4 regions of the Marinomonas maritima genome follow, and region 1 is predicted to be linked to each of the others. Evidence: predicted binding sites of a transcription regulator. Region 1 holds the regulator's gene; each other region holds the start of a gene.
What was found. Region 1 encodes sigma-54, which starts transcription at its own class of promoters, with help from an activator protein. Its sites were predicted from a motif close to TGGCACNNNNNTTGCTNT; they were not measured.
Positions count from the first base shown of each region.

Region 2: the regulator sigma-54 is predicted to act here: its motif matches at 2,079-2,096, upstream of M3I01_RS08085 (HAD-IIB family hydrolase).
Region 3: the regulator sigma-54 is predicted to act here: its motif matches at 1,525-1,542, upstream of glnK (P-II family nitrogen regulator).
Region 4: the regulator sigma-54 is predicted to act here: its motif matches at 1,634-1,651, upstream of hmpA (NO-inducible flavohemoprotein).

Region 1 covers NZ_JAMZEG020000002.1:1,063,796-1,067,280, reverse strand. The annotation lists gene mgtE (magnesium transporter) at 1-730, opposite strand, end outside; gene M3I01_RS11085 (HPr family phosphocarrier protein) at 744-1,013, opposite strand; gene ptsN (PTS IIA-like nitrogen regulatory protein PtsN) at 1,024-1,473, opposite strand; gene M3I01_RS11075 (RNA polymerase factor sigma-54) at 1,491-2,966, opposite strand; gene lptB (LPS export ABC transporter ATP-binding protein) at 3,042-3,485, opposite strand, start outside.
Region 2 covers NZ_JAMZEG020000002.1:436,667-440,151, reverse strand. The annotation lists gene M3I01_RS08100 (DUF3010 family protein) at 1-421, shown strand, start outside; gene M3I01_RS08095 (GNAT family N-acetyltransferase) at 520-996, opposite strand; gene M3I01_RS08090 (DMT family transporter) at 1,124-2,011, opposite strand; gene M3I01_RS08085 (HAD-IIB family hydrolase) at 2,151-2,972, shown strand; gene M3I01_RS08080 (glycosyltransferase family protein) at 3,037-3,485, shown strand, end outside.
Region 3 covers NZ_JAMZEG020000003.1:536,719-540,203, forward strand. The annotation lists gene M3I01_RS14805 (YifB family Mg chelatase-like AAA ATPase) at 1-466, opposite strand, end outside; gene M3I01_RS14810 (TIGR02450 family Trp-rich protein) at 578-793, shown strand; gene M3I01_RS14815 (accessory factor UbiK family protein) at 859-1,092, opposite strand; gene glnK (P-II family nitrogen regulator) at 1,598-1,936, shown strand; gene M3I01_RS14825 (ammonium transporter) at 2,025-3,290, shown strand.
Region 4 covers NZ_JAMZEG020000005.1:92,879-96,363, forward strand. The annotation lists gene M3I01_RS17830 (glutathione S-transferase family protein) at 1-275, shown strand, start outside; gene hmpA (NO-inducible flavohemoprotein) at 398-1,588, opposite strand; gene norR (nitric oxide reductase transcriptional regulator NorR) at 1,792-3,378, shown strand; gene M3I01_RS17845 (group II truncated hemoglobin) at 3,477-3,485, opposite strand, start outside.

The DNA of each region.
Region 1 (3,485 bases):
CAAGCAGTTTCTTAGTCGTGCCATCAATGACAGGTGCAGACACAAGGTCCATTTTTTCAAAGAGCTGAGCGACTTCGCTGGCAGGTGTTTCGGCGTGAATAACGGTAAATTCAGTTTCCATGATGTCACGAACGGTGTCGTTGATGTCTGAAACTAAAAGCTTGGTAAGAGGAAGTGTTCCTAACAGTCGGTCTGAGCGGCTGACAACCAGTAAGCTGTCTGTCATGTCTGGTAGTTTTGAATGTCTGCGTAAATAACGAAAAACAATGTCGACAGTGATGTTCGGACGGATGGTGATTGTGTCCGTATTCATCAAACCACCGGCGGAATCTTCCGAATAGCTTAATAATGCTTCCACTCGCATTCTGTCTTGCGAGCTCATGGAAGCTAGAACTTCTGTTACGACTTTTTCTGGTAAGTGTTGTAATAAATCGGCTAAGTCATCACTTTCGAAATGTTCGGATACGGCGATAAGTCGCTCTGTATCCATATTCTTCATGAATTGAACGCCAATATCTTCGCTGAGGTATTGTAGAACCTCGCCTTCATTCTTTGCTTCGATTAGCTCCCAGAGCAATTTACGCTCTTTGGGGGGTGAGGACTCTAATAGTCTGGCAACGTCTTGCGCTGGCAATGCCCCATTAAGTAAATAACGGGTTTGCATTGTGGCGCCGGATTCAAGGGATTCGGTGACCGTTTTAAGGTGATTGAGAGTGGTTTTCTCTGACATTGACATTGTCGGGTTACTCGTCTTCACCAAAACGATTGTTAATTAATTCAACAACGGCTTTGATTGCCTCTTTTTCATCTTCTCCATTGGTTTTGATTCGAATGTTCGTTCCTTTTCCAGCGGCAAGCATCATCATTGCCATAATACTTTTGCCGTCTACATTACGACTGTCTTTTTCTATGGTGATATCACAAGAAAAGCGTGACGTTGTTTCCACTAATTTGCCAGCAGCGCGAGCATGCAAGCCAAGTTTATTTATGATGGTGATGGACTCTTCCTGCATGCTTTACTTCCTATATTAATGAGTCAAAAATATTAAATAGATCTTCGTTGGTTTGAGCGGTTCGTAGCTTGTCGAGCGCTTCAGGCGATTGAGCTAATTCTGCGATTTGGGCCAATGTTGCAAGATGTTGATCGCATTCATTAGGCGGAACGATTAAGGCGAATATAAGATCAACGGCTCTCTTATCAATCGAGTCAAAATCTATCGGAGCTTGTAATGACATCACGACAATGGCGGTATGGTTTGCAGACTCTAGGCGGCAATGAGGTATCGCTATGCCATTGCCTATGCCTGTACTTCCAAGCTTTTCTCGTCCTAATAGGGCGTCATAAACGGCCTCGTTATTGCAATGCAGCCGATTGGATGCAATGTCGGCGATACTTTCTAAAACTCGTTTTTTACTAACAATATCTTGCTTCGCCAAAACGAGCTCAGCTTTTAATAATGATTTCAAGGACATGATGAAATGGTTTCCGTTCAGATCAGTCGTTTTCGTTCATTGGAAGGAGGGATATTCATCGCCTCTCGATATTTGGCAACAGTTCGTCTAGCAACCTGTATGCCTTGGTCAGCCAAAACAGTGGCTAACTTGTTATCACTCAGTGGTTTTTTTGCTGGCTCATCAGCCACAAGTTTCTTAATCATAGCTCGTATTGCAGTAGAAGAACATTCTCCACCTGACGCTGTATTTACATGACTGGAGAAAAAGTACTTCAGTTCAAAAATACCTTTTGGTGTGTGCATGTATTTTTGTGTTGTTACTCTAGAAATGGTTGATTCATGCATGCCAACTTCTTCGGCAACATCATGAAGAACCATCGGTTTCATGGCTTCTTCACCTAATTCAAAGAAATCAATTTGTCGACTTACAATGCAGCTGGCCACTTTTAAGAGTGTTTCGTTGCGACTTTGTAAGCTTTTCATAAACCATTTGGCTTCCTGAAGAGACGTTTTAATGTAGCTTACATCTGCTGCAGTCGTGGCAGCCGTACTCGCCATGGCGGAATAGGTTTCGTTTATTTTGATAGGCGGGAGGGCATCATTATTTAGCTCAACTTGCCATATGCCATTGTGTTTTTTTACGGATACATCAGGAATGACATAATCTGTATCATCAGCATCGATCACTGAGCCCGGACGCGGGTTAAGTTGTTGTATTAAATTAACAACTTCTTTTAGGGCTTCGTCTTTTAGTTTTGTTTTTCGGCTTAATTGTGCAAAATCTCGATTGCCTAGTAATGGTAGATAATGGTCAATGAGATTGTATGTGCTTTTATAAAGAGGGTGATTTTGAAATGCCTCTAGTTGAACAAGCAAGCAGTCCCGCAAATCAATGGAGCAGACGCCAACTGGGTCAAAACGTTGCAGTCTATGCTGTACTGCGATGACTTCTTCCATGTCTAAATCTTCTAATTCAACACAAAGGGACTCCCAAATGTCTTGAGTTGAAATACTTAGATAGCCATCGGTTTGAACGCATTCGATAATAGCGTAAGCAATTTCAATGTCTCGGTCAGAAATATGGGTTAGATTTAATTGCCAGATTAGATGGTCTTGTATACTTTCTGCTGGGGCGTTGCGGCTTTCGAAGTCGCTTTCACCTTCATAGCTATTATGATCGCTCACGGCCGCAGAGTTTTGGTATGTGTCATCCCAGTTGCTGTCAATAGACAGTTCTTCAGGAATGCTTTCTGTCCACTCTGATTCAACACGCGCTTCTTCATTATTGCTATCAACGGTCGCCTCAGGGGCGCTTTTTGACTCAATACTTGCAGGTTGATCGTTTTGAACCTGTTCGTCGTCATCAAGCTCAAGAAGAGGGTTAGATTCAAGAAATTCATGAATTTCTTGCTTCAGGTCCAACGTGGAAAGCTGCAACAAGCGAATGGCTTGTTGTAGCTGTGGTGTCATGGTCAGCTGTTGGCCGAGTTTTAGTTGCAAAGACTGCTTCATAGAGCAACTCTTTTTATTTGAATGAATTGGAACGAGTTATGCATACTACTCCCTTTCTACAGCAATGATAAGGGGTTACAGACGGAAGTCGTCGCCTAGATAGACCTTTTTTACTTGTTCATTGTTGATGACGGTACTGGCATCGCCAGAAGCAATAATATAACCATTGCCAACAATGTAAGCCTTATCACAAATGTCTAGAGTCTCTCTAACATTGTGATCGGTAATTAGGACGCCGATTCCACTTTCTTGAAGGTGCTTAATGATGAGTTTGATGTCGCCGACAGAAATAGGGTCGACGCCTGCGAAAGGTTCATCCAGTAGGATAAACTTAGGGTTCATGGCCAGAGCCCTTGCTATTTCAACACGTCGCCTTTCTCCACCTGATAGCGCCATTCCTAAGTTTTCACGAATGTGGGTAATGTGAAACTCTTCTAATAAGTCTTCGAGTCTGTCTTTTCGTTGGCTTTTTGTTAGCTCTTTACGAGTTTCTAAAATAGCCGTGATGTTGTCTTCGAC
Region 2 (3,485 bases), 630 kb from region 1:
CGAAATCAAAGGCAGTGAAGTTATTCTGTGCCTTCTATCGAAAGAAGACGGACTGTTCCAAATCACTGACTGTCGCCAAATACGCCACACACTGAGCAATTCCAACGACACAGAAAACGTGCGCAAATTCCAATTTTTGCTTAAAAAACTGTTCGAAGACTATAAAGTCAAAAAAGTGGCTATCCGTGAACGCCCAACGAAAGGCAAATTTGCTGGCGGTTCTGTTGGCTTTAAAATTGAAGCGGCGATCCAATTGATTAATACCGTTCAGGTAGATTTGTTCAGCGGCGCAAAAACCAAAGACATCTTGCAACACAACCCAATGCCAATTCCATTCAAAGCAACAGGCTTACGCGCATTCCAAGAAGGCGCCTTCACCGTGGCTTATGCTGCGCTTTCAGAATACATTCCTGAAGCGTAAGTAGTTAGATTTCGCAATAAAAAAACGGACACCATTCAATGGTGTCCGTTTTTTATATTCTATAGCTTTAAAAGAATCAAAAACCTTTAAGTTTTCAGTTAAACGCTTTGTTCGCTAAACTTTTCCATAACAAAGTTTCTCAGCATTTGTCCCCGAACTTCCATTTCCTGCTCTTGAACTACCCTAAAACCAAAGCGCTCGTAAAATGGGCGCGCTGTAATACTGACCTCAGAATAAAATCGTTTCACTTTTCGTTGCTCTCCAACACGTAACACATGATTCATTAGTGCCTTACCGACGCCTTGGCCCTGATACTCATGGTGACAAAAGAAGTGATCTACTAATCCATTCGGTTGTAAATCTGCATAGCCAACAATGACACCACTCATGACAGCGACGAAAGGATCTAGCCCTTGCATACGTTTTTTCCAAATTGGCATATCAAAGACATCTGGAGCCCAGGCTTCAACTTGTTCTTTGGAATAGTCTCGAGTATTGATATTACGAACTGTGTGAAAAAAAATATTCCAAAGCGCCTCTGTGTCATCTTCCTTGTAACGTCTGATTGTTATCAATGTTTTATCTCCATTAATTATTCAAGCCCACATTATTTTTTCATTCTATTAAAGCATTAAAGACATGACCAAATTTCAATCAACAAGCCTGCCGATGATGGCGCATTGAGATAAAAACGCACCAAAACTAGGCGTTTTTAGGCGTTCGTTTTTTGGCAAGAATAACGAGTAACACGCCACCTAGGACGCTTAGCGTCGCTATGATAAGGTGTAAAGTGACGGATTCATTCGTAAAAATAACGCCGCCAATAGTCGCAATCACAGGCACCAAAAGCTGTAACACAGCCGCCAATGAAGCGCTAAGGTGAGGCAGCACCGCGTACCAAAGTGCGTAACCCAATCCAGACATAAATGCACCAGAGATCACTGCCAACACAATCCCTTCTGTACTCGCACTTTTAAGCCCTTCTGTATCTATAAAGGCTAATGCAATCAATAGCATCGGGATGGTTCGAACAAAGTTCGAGGTAGTTGCAAACAGCGGTTTAGACGAGATTTTTCCACGCCATGTATATAAGCCCCAAGCGATACCCGCTAACGTCATCAAAATAAAGCCAACAAGAGAAGGCGATGACAAAGTAGGAAACACCAAATACGCAAAACCAGCAAACGCCACCAGCAGTCCAAACCATTCCAAAACGACCAGTTTCTGACCCGCCCAAACAGCGAATAAGATCAGCGTAAGCTGAACAGCACCAAAAAGAATCAAGGCGCCAATGCCTGTTTCCAATGTGACATAGGCATAAGAAAAGCCCATCGCATAAATAAACAGTGAAAGCGCCGACAGCCAACTTCCTTCTAGCCAAATCATTTTGATCGGGGTGTTTTTTGTTTTAAAAAACTGAAAAACACACAGTAACGCCAACGTGGCTGCACCACTAAGCAGTCGCCACATCGTAAAACTAGCAGGATCAATTAAGCCATCAGCAAGGGCCAATCGACATAAAACCGAGTTCGCCGCGAAGGCGAACAAAGAAAGAATAATAATGAAATATAAACGTAGCAAATTTGTCATCAATTTGTTCAACAGCCCAGTTAACCTTAGGCAAGCACCTCATCAGGAAAGGCTTACTTTTACGCACTGGCACCAGATTTGCAAGCCTAATACTAACGTCCACCAGCCACCTTATGATGGACCTAAAAATGGAATCTACATGACTAGACTTTTAATATTCACAGATTTAGATGGCACATTACTCGACCATCACACTTATAGCTTTAAAGCAGCACAATCCGCGTTACTGTCGCTAAAAACCTTTTCCATTCCTTGCATCATCAATACAAGCAAGACATTCAGCGAGCTTCTCTCCCTTAGAAAAGATCTTAATCATCAAGACCCTTTTATCGTTGAAAATGGTTCCGCCATCTATATTCCTAAAAATTTGGCACTGACGATAGACGAGCCATTAGAAGATTGCGGTGAATATTGGTTAAAAGCCTTTGGGCCAAAACGTGACAGGTTGATCGAACTCACCAACGACAAACAAGACGACTACACATTTAAACGCTTCAGCGACATGACGTGGCAAGAACTGATGTCAATCACAGGCTTAAGCGAAGCAAACGCCAAACAAGCCATGCAGCGAGAGTTCACTGAACCCATGCTATGGACAGACTCTCACCTCGCGCTCAATCATTTTAGAGAGCACCTTGCGCAGTTTGATATACAAATCCAAAAAGGCGGCCGTTTTTCCCATTTAATGGGTAAACACTGCGACAAGGCAAACGCCATGCTGTGGTTAAAAGAGGTGTATGAGACACAAAGTGACGAAGCCATTACTACCATGGCCTTAGGCGATGGCGAAAATGACGTTGGCATGCTGAGTAGAGCCGATATTCCGGTGGTGATTCGGTCACCTGTTCATGCGCCACCAGAAATACCAAATCGCAGCGATGCTTGGCTTAGTGACGCGTACGGGCCTGAAGGCTGGGCTCAAGCGATCAATTTAATGCTAACCAAGCAAGGTATTTTGTAACACGCAAAAAAAGAATATAACGCAAACAGCCATTATTTTTATAACAATATTTAGGAGAATTATCATGGGCGATTTTCATCAAAACGGCATTATCACGACGCTTCATAATTTGGCGCACCGCCCGCTAGAAGAAATGGAAGCAGAGCTGTGCGAGTTTGCAAAAACGCGACCTATGTCTCTGATTCTGCCTTGTCTGTACTCGGAACTAGAAACAGACGCCATGCCTAATATTTTAAAACATTTGCAACAAGTGCCTTACTTGTCTGAAATCATCATCGGATTAGACAGAGCAACAGAAGAACAATACAAACACGCGCTTGAGTTTTTCAGTGTTTTGCCGCAAAACTACAAAGTGCTGTGGAACGATGGTCCTCGCTTAAGAGAAATAGACAGCGTCCTAAAAGGTGAACACCTTTCCCCTTCTGACCCAGGTAAAGGCCGCAACGTTTGGTTCTGTATGGGCTACAACTTAGCCGCCGGCAAAGCGGAATCCATCGCTATGCACGATTGCGA
Region 3 (3,485 bases), on a different contig from region 1:
CAAACACGGCATCACTTTCAACCAAAGCCGCTTCTTGTTGATTGTCTTCTGGAAGAATCAGTTGTCGATTAGCCTGATGACAAGCAATCGCCGATGGCAATAAACCTGGCACACCACGAATATCCCCCGATAACGCCAACTCACCAATAAATTCGATATCTTGAAGATTCACTTCACCTAATTGACCTGAAGCCACCAGCACACTGATCGCAATCGCTAAATCATAACGACCACCTTCTTTGGGTAAATCCGCAGGGGCAAGGTTAATGGTGACTCTTCTGGTAGGAAATTCAAAATGGCTATTAATAATCGCGCTACGCACACGATCTTTTGCTTCTCGAACCGCCGCTTCTGGCAATCCGACAATATTTAACGACGGTAAACCGTTCGATATATGGGTTTCGACTGTGACTAAAGGGGATGCCACACCCACTCGGGCACGACTGTAGATGGTTGCTAAACTCATGATCACTCCTTGATCCTATTTAAAAATGTTCTTTTTATCGTGAAAAGCAATCCGGCCCTTCACTTCTTTCGTATCTTTGTTTATCTACGCTTACGAGGTTACAAACGCCACATGCATCAAATAAACCCAAATAAATTACTTTTGTCTAAATGGACATCAACGTCACCACAATACAAAGAGAAGCATTTTATCGTCACCAAACTCATTCGGGATGAAGAAGAAACGGTTATAGAGTGCGTTCTTGAAGCCGTGATAAACAAAAACCAACATACCACACCTTGGCAAGTACTGAAGTCGTCAGACAACTGGCAACAAGGCTGGAAGTGAATAGCTACTCGCTTTCTGTCTTTTGATTGGCGCTCATCTACCCTTATGAGCGCCTTTTTTATACGCTACTTTTCCAGTTCATTTAAACGCGCTTCTAATATGGCCAATTTTTCACGATATTTTGCCAACATAGCCGCCTGTACTTCGAACTCTTCTCGTGTAACCAAATCCATTTTGCTTAATGTATTTCGGGCAACTTCGTGTAGTTGCGCCTGAATTTCTGCTTTAGGTAGCTTACCAATTGTCTCTGCGGCTTGCTCTAATCCGGTGCCCAACTGCTTTATAAATTGATCTATCATGTCATTCCCGTTTTTAACATTTACAATGCCTATTAGTATAGAAGCCTAAGGAAGGTGCAAACAAGTCATCTATTATGCATCTTTAAATAAGGACGTTCTCCTAAGCATAAAAAAATCGGTCTATCGCACAGGCAAGGCGCCTCTTTTCTGTGCATTAAATCACCATTCAGCGACCTTTATGAAAGCACTCCCCCTAAATAAGGCACACATAAAACGCGCCACTGTGTGTTTTTTCTGATCAAAAGCAACAAGGTAAGGCGCTTACTGGTAGATCACTCTCTTCTTTGATAGATCAACCGCACCATGTTAACGCAGCGCACTATAAAGACACCCCAATATGCCGCACTAAATAAAGCCAACTGCGGCTCTTTATAATTCCAATAAGTCGACAATATCCTTACAAAGCCTTTGTTCTAGGGGTGCATCAATATATGGCACGCATATTGAATAAAGCTAACTACCTGCGATACGACAATAAAACTGACTTTTAAAGGAGACAGTGGGTATGAAGCTTATAACTGCCATCATCAAGCCATTTAAATTGGATGATGTTCGAGAAGCACTTTCTGAAATTGGTGTTCAAGGTATCACCGTAACAGAAGTAAAAGGTTTCGGACGTCAAAAAGGCCACACAGAACTATACCGCGGCGCTGAATATGTAGTGGACTTTTTACCTAAGGTAAAAATCGAACTAGCGATTGCAGACGACATGACTGACCAAGTCGTTGAGGCCATCACTGGCGCAGCGAACACGGGCAAAATCGGCGACGGTAAGATCTTTATCGTTAACCTTGAACAAGCGGTTCGTATTCGTACCGGAGAGACTGGTGTAGAAGCAGTTTAACCATTGCTCGCTATTCTTAATGAAACATTAAATTAAGAATTTTAATAAGACACTGCTCAAATGATACAAGCCTTTAGGGGGGCGAAACATGCAAGATCAAATTTTTCACTTACAATATGCCATGGACACCTTTTACTTCTTGGTGTGTGGCGCACTGGTTATGTGGATGGCAGCGGGATTTGCCATGTTGGAAGCAGGTCTAGTACGTGCTAAAAACACCACTGAGATTTTAACTAAGAACGTGGCATTATTTGCCATCTCTTGCATCATGTATCTCGTTTGCGGTTACTCCGTCATGTACGGTGGTGAGCTGTTTCTAACGGGTATTCAAGATGTAGACGTAACGTCTACTTTAACAGACTTCTCTGGTCGTGACGGCGGTTTTGAAGGCGGCTCAATCTACTCTGGCGCGTCTGACTTCTTCTTCCAAGTTGTGTTCGTTGCAACAGCAATGTCTATCGTCTCTGGCGCCGTTGCTGAGCGTATGAAGCTTTGGTCTTTCCTTGTGTTTGCGGTGGTAATGACAGCGTTCATCTACCCAATGGAAGGTAACTGGACGTGGGGCGGCGGTTCTGTCTTCGGCATGTATAGCCTTGGCGACCTAGGTTTCACTGACTTTGCAGGTTCCGGTATTGTTCACATGGCTGGTGCCTCTGCCGCATTGGCTGGTGTATTGGTGCTTGGTGCTCGTAAAGGTAAATACGGTCCTAACGGTGAAGTGCGTGCCATTCCTGGTGCTAACTTACCGCTTGCGACACTGGGTACTTTCATCCTTTGGATGGGTTGGTTCGGTTTCAATGGTGGTTCTGTATTGAAACTTGGCGATATCGCCAGCGCTAACTCGGTTGCAATGGTGTTCTTGAACACAAACGCAGCGGCAGCAGGCGGCGCAATTGGCGCACTTATTCTAGCTCGTATCTTATTCGGCAAAGCCGACCTAACCATGCTTCTAAACGGCGCATTGGCTGGTCTGGTTGCTATTACAGCAGGTCCTGATACACCTTCTGCTCTTGGAGCAACGTTAATCGGTCTAGTTGGTGGTGTGATTGTTGTTGTGTCTATCCTGACGCTAGACAAGCTTAAAATTGATGACCCAGTGGGCGCTATCTCTGTTCACGGTGTTGTGGGTCTTTGGGGCTTGCTAGCAGTGCCTCTTACAAACGATGGTACAACATTCGGCGGACAAATCGCTGGCGCATTGACTATCTTCGTTTGGGTATTCTTCTCTAGCCTAGTGGTTTGGCTGATCATCAAAGCCATCATGGGTGTTCGAGTGACGGAAGAAGAAGAATACGAAGGTGTTGACCTTTCTGAATGTGGTATGGAAGCGTACCCAGAATTCAGTAAGTCATAATTCCAACATTATCGTAAAGACTCTTTTCTAACCCAAAAACCCTCGCTTCGGCGGGGGTTTTCTTTTTTCCTCTATTTAAATAAAAATTAACACCCTCATCACATAAAGAAGCGGTATTATCATGTCATATAAAGACACCACTGCACTGCGAAATCGATACTGGAAATAATAGTATTCAATACAACCGCAGGCAGA
Region 4 (3,485 bases), on a different contig from region 1:
ATCGCTCTCCCGTTGAGGCTTCTCAACTGTCTTATGGCAGTTTTGATAAAATGCTAAAAACTGTGTTCGACCAAATAGCCAAAGGCCCTTATTTATTGGGGGAGCAGCTTTACGCGGTAGATATTCTTTGGGGAATGAGTTTGAAATGGTGTCGTACGTTTGGGCTAATCACGACGAACCCTGTGGTCGACGCTTATATTGAACGCATTACCTCACGTCCAGCGTTTGTTAAAGCGGAACAGCAAGACCAAGCGTTGTTGCTTGACCACTCGTAGTCAATCGCCTTTTATAAGGCATAGCATTTAGCAACCTTCTCCCTCTTAGCTGAGGGAGAAGGTCTTATTTAGCGTGGGTCACCTTCTCTTATCTTCAAGGGAAGGGTCGAGAAGGGTTAAAATCACACGTCTTTATGTGGGCCAAACAATTCGTAGTGAATACGATCTGCTTCTACACCAAGCGTTAACAGCTGTTGCTTAACAAACATCATGAAACCAACCGGTCCGCACAAGTAGAATTCGCCATTCGAAATCGGCAATCCTTCTTTGATAACGTCTAGCTGCATGTTGCCTTGATAAACGCCCTCTTCTGTTTTGTCTGTTTGCTCATACCAAGTGTGTACGTTTAACGCCAAAGACCCTTTTAGACCGTTTACATGGCTTTTAAAGGAATGCTGATCTTGGTTTGCACAAGCATGCAAGTAATGGACTGGCTGCGCGTAGCTTTGTTTGGCGAATGTGTTCAGCATGGCTTGCATTGGTGTTAAGCCAACACCACCAGAAATAAGTACGACAGGCGTTTGCTTGTCTTTAAAGAAGAAGTCACCTGCAGGTGGCATGGCTTCGATTTCGTCTCCTACGTTTAGGTGATCGTGTAGATAATTGGACATAACGCCGGCCATGTCGTCGCTGCCTTCGCGTTTTACACTGATGCGATACGTCTGGTTATTTGGCGCGGTTGATAGCGAATATTGACGTATCTCATCGTATTCACTGCCTTTTGGATGTAACTTAATGCCCAAGTATTGGCCTGGAAGATAGTCGATGACTGGACCACCGTCGGTTGGTTCAAAAACAAAGCTGGTCACCAGATCAGATTCAGGTGTTTTTGATGCGACACGAAAGCGGCGAAAATCGGTCCAACCACCGGCTTGAGCGGCACGTTCTTTATAAAGATCGCCTTCTATTTTGATAAAAATATCGGCCAATTGACCATAAGCGGCAACCCACGCTTCTTCGACGTCTTTGGTAAACGCCTCTGGCGCAAGTTCGCGCAATGTTTCGATCAAATGATGGCCGACAATATCGTATTGATCTGGTTGAATATTAAAGCTGGTGTGTTTATGAGCGATACGCATGACGGCGCTGGTGAGCACTTCTAGATTGTCGATGTGTGTTGCGTAAGCGGCAATGGCGTTGAATAAGGCCGCAGGTTGACCGCCAGTCTTTTGGTGCGTCATATTAAATACGTGTTTTAGCTCAGGGTTGTGCGAAAACATGCGTTTGTAAAAGTGCTCAGTAATAGCTGGTCCTGCGGAAGCAAGCAGCGGGATAGTGCTTTTAACTGTGTCTATGTGTTGTTGAGATAACATTTTTGTTTCCTTTTAAACGATGAATAGTAATTTCTTATCTATAGTAGTGCTAAGAACATGCCAACTAATAATATACCTATAAATCATTGGCTTACGTTATTTAGGTTTGATAGTGAGTCAATAAGACTCACAAATAAAGAAGTCTATATGATATGTTAGAGTCTAAATGACACGGTTAGTCTTTCTTCTTATGAGTGATGATCATGAATCAGGTTTCCAATAACGCCCTCCTTAGCTTTGCTTTAGATCTTGCCAGTGCTGTGACGCAACCCAATCGTTTTGAACAATTAGTCTACGCGGTACGCGCTACGATCAATTGCGATGCGGTTGTATTGCTGATCCATAACAATGCGGTGTTGACGCCGATTGCTCAGCGAGGCTTGTCAGAAGACCTAATGGGTCGACGCTTTACGATTGCGGAGCATCCGAGGTTAAAAGCGATTTGTGGTGGGCATTACCCTGTTCGCTTTGCGGCCGATTCCCCTCTTCCAGATCCATACGATGGCATGGTGCTGGGCCATGATGAGCAGTTACGAGTGCATTCTTGTATGGGGGTGCCCTTGTATCTGGAAGGAAAATTGATTGGTGCTGTGACGCTAGACAGTATCTTGCCGGGTGTTTTTGATGACATAGATGCTCGTGCTTTAGAAATCATTGGCACCATGGCCGCGATGACCTTAAACACCGCCATTTTGATGGAGCAATTAGAAAATAAGTCACAACATGCCCAGCATGTTTTAAAAGTGATGAGCGAACAAACTCTCGAAATGATTGGGCAAAGTAAGGTCATACAAGAACTTAAACAGTCTATCGATTTGGTTGCACCGTCAGATTTTGCCATTCTGATCGAAGGGGAAACCGGTGTTGGTAAAGAGCTGGTGGCGCGTGCACTGCACGAACATTCCTCTCGATTTGATGCGCCTATGGTGTATGTCAACTGCGCGGCGATTCCTCAGCATCTTATCGAAAGTGAGCTATTTGGACATGTAAAAGGCGCGTTTACCGGCGCCGATCGCGATCGCCAAGGCAAATTCTTATTGGCCGATGGTGGTACGTTGTTTTTGGATGAAGTCGGTGAGCTGCCACTAGAAGTGCAAGGGTCATTACTCAGAGCGATTCAAAATCAAGAAATTCAAGCGGTCGGGAAAGATCAAATTCGCAAAGTGGATGTGCGCATCATTGCGGCCACTAATCGACATCTGGAAACGGAAGTTGCGGAGCATCGTTTTCGTGCTGACTTATTTCATCGACTCAGTGTGTTCCCTATAAAAGTGCCGGCGTTACGAGATCGCCAAGGCGATGTTCCTTTACTCGCGGGTTTTTTTGCTGAGCGCTTTCGTCGTAAATTAGGTTTGCAGCAACTGACATTATCGCCATCAGCAATCCACCTGTTAGAAGCCTACCATTGGCCTGGTAACATCCGAGAGCTAGAGCATGTGATTTCGCGCGCGGCCCTATTTGCAAAAGCAGAGAACGCAAAAGACGAAAGCCCTACAAGTATCACCGTTATCTCACCTGAGCATTTAACAGGGTTACAAATTGAAAAGGGTTCTAAAGAAGAGATACAAAGCGTGATAGAACATACGCCGAAAGACGCTATAATATCCAATGAACCAATCGATTTACGTGAAAAAACAGAGACTTACCAGCGCAACATGATTCGACAAGCATTAGAGGTAACAGAGGGAAACTGGACCAAAGCCGCCCAGCATTTATCCATGGATCGAGCGAACCTAGCAAGATTAGCAAAACGGCTGGGTATTCGTGTTACCAAAGAAGTTCGAAGTTAAACCCCCTCCCAACCTCCCTCTTAGCAGGGGGAGGAGCTAGTGCTTGTCTTGCTCCCTCCCCTTATCTTCAAGTGGAGGGGGAGGGGTTTTAAAAGATGTTAAGCATT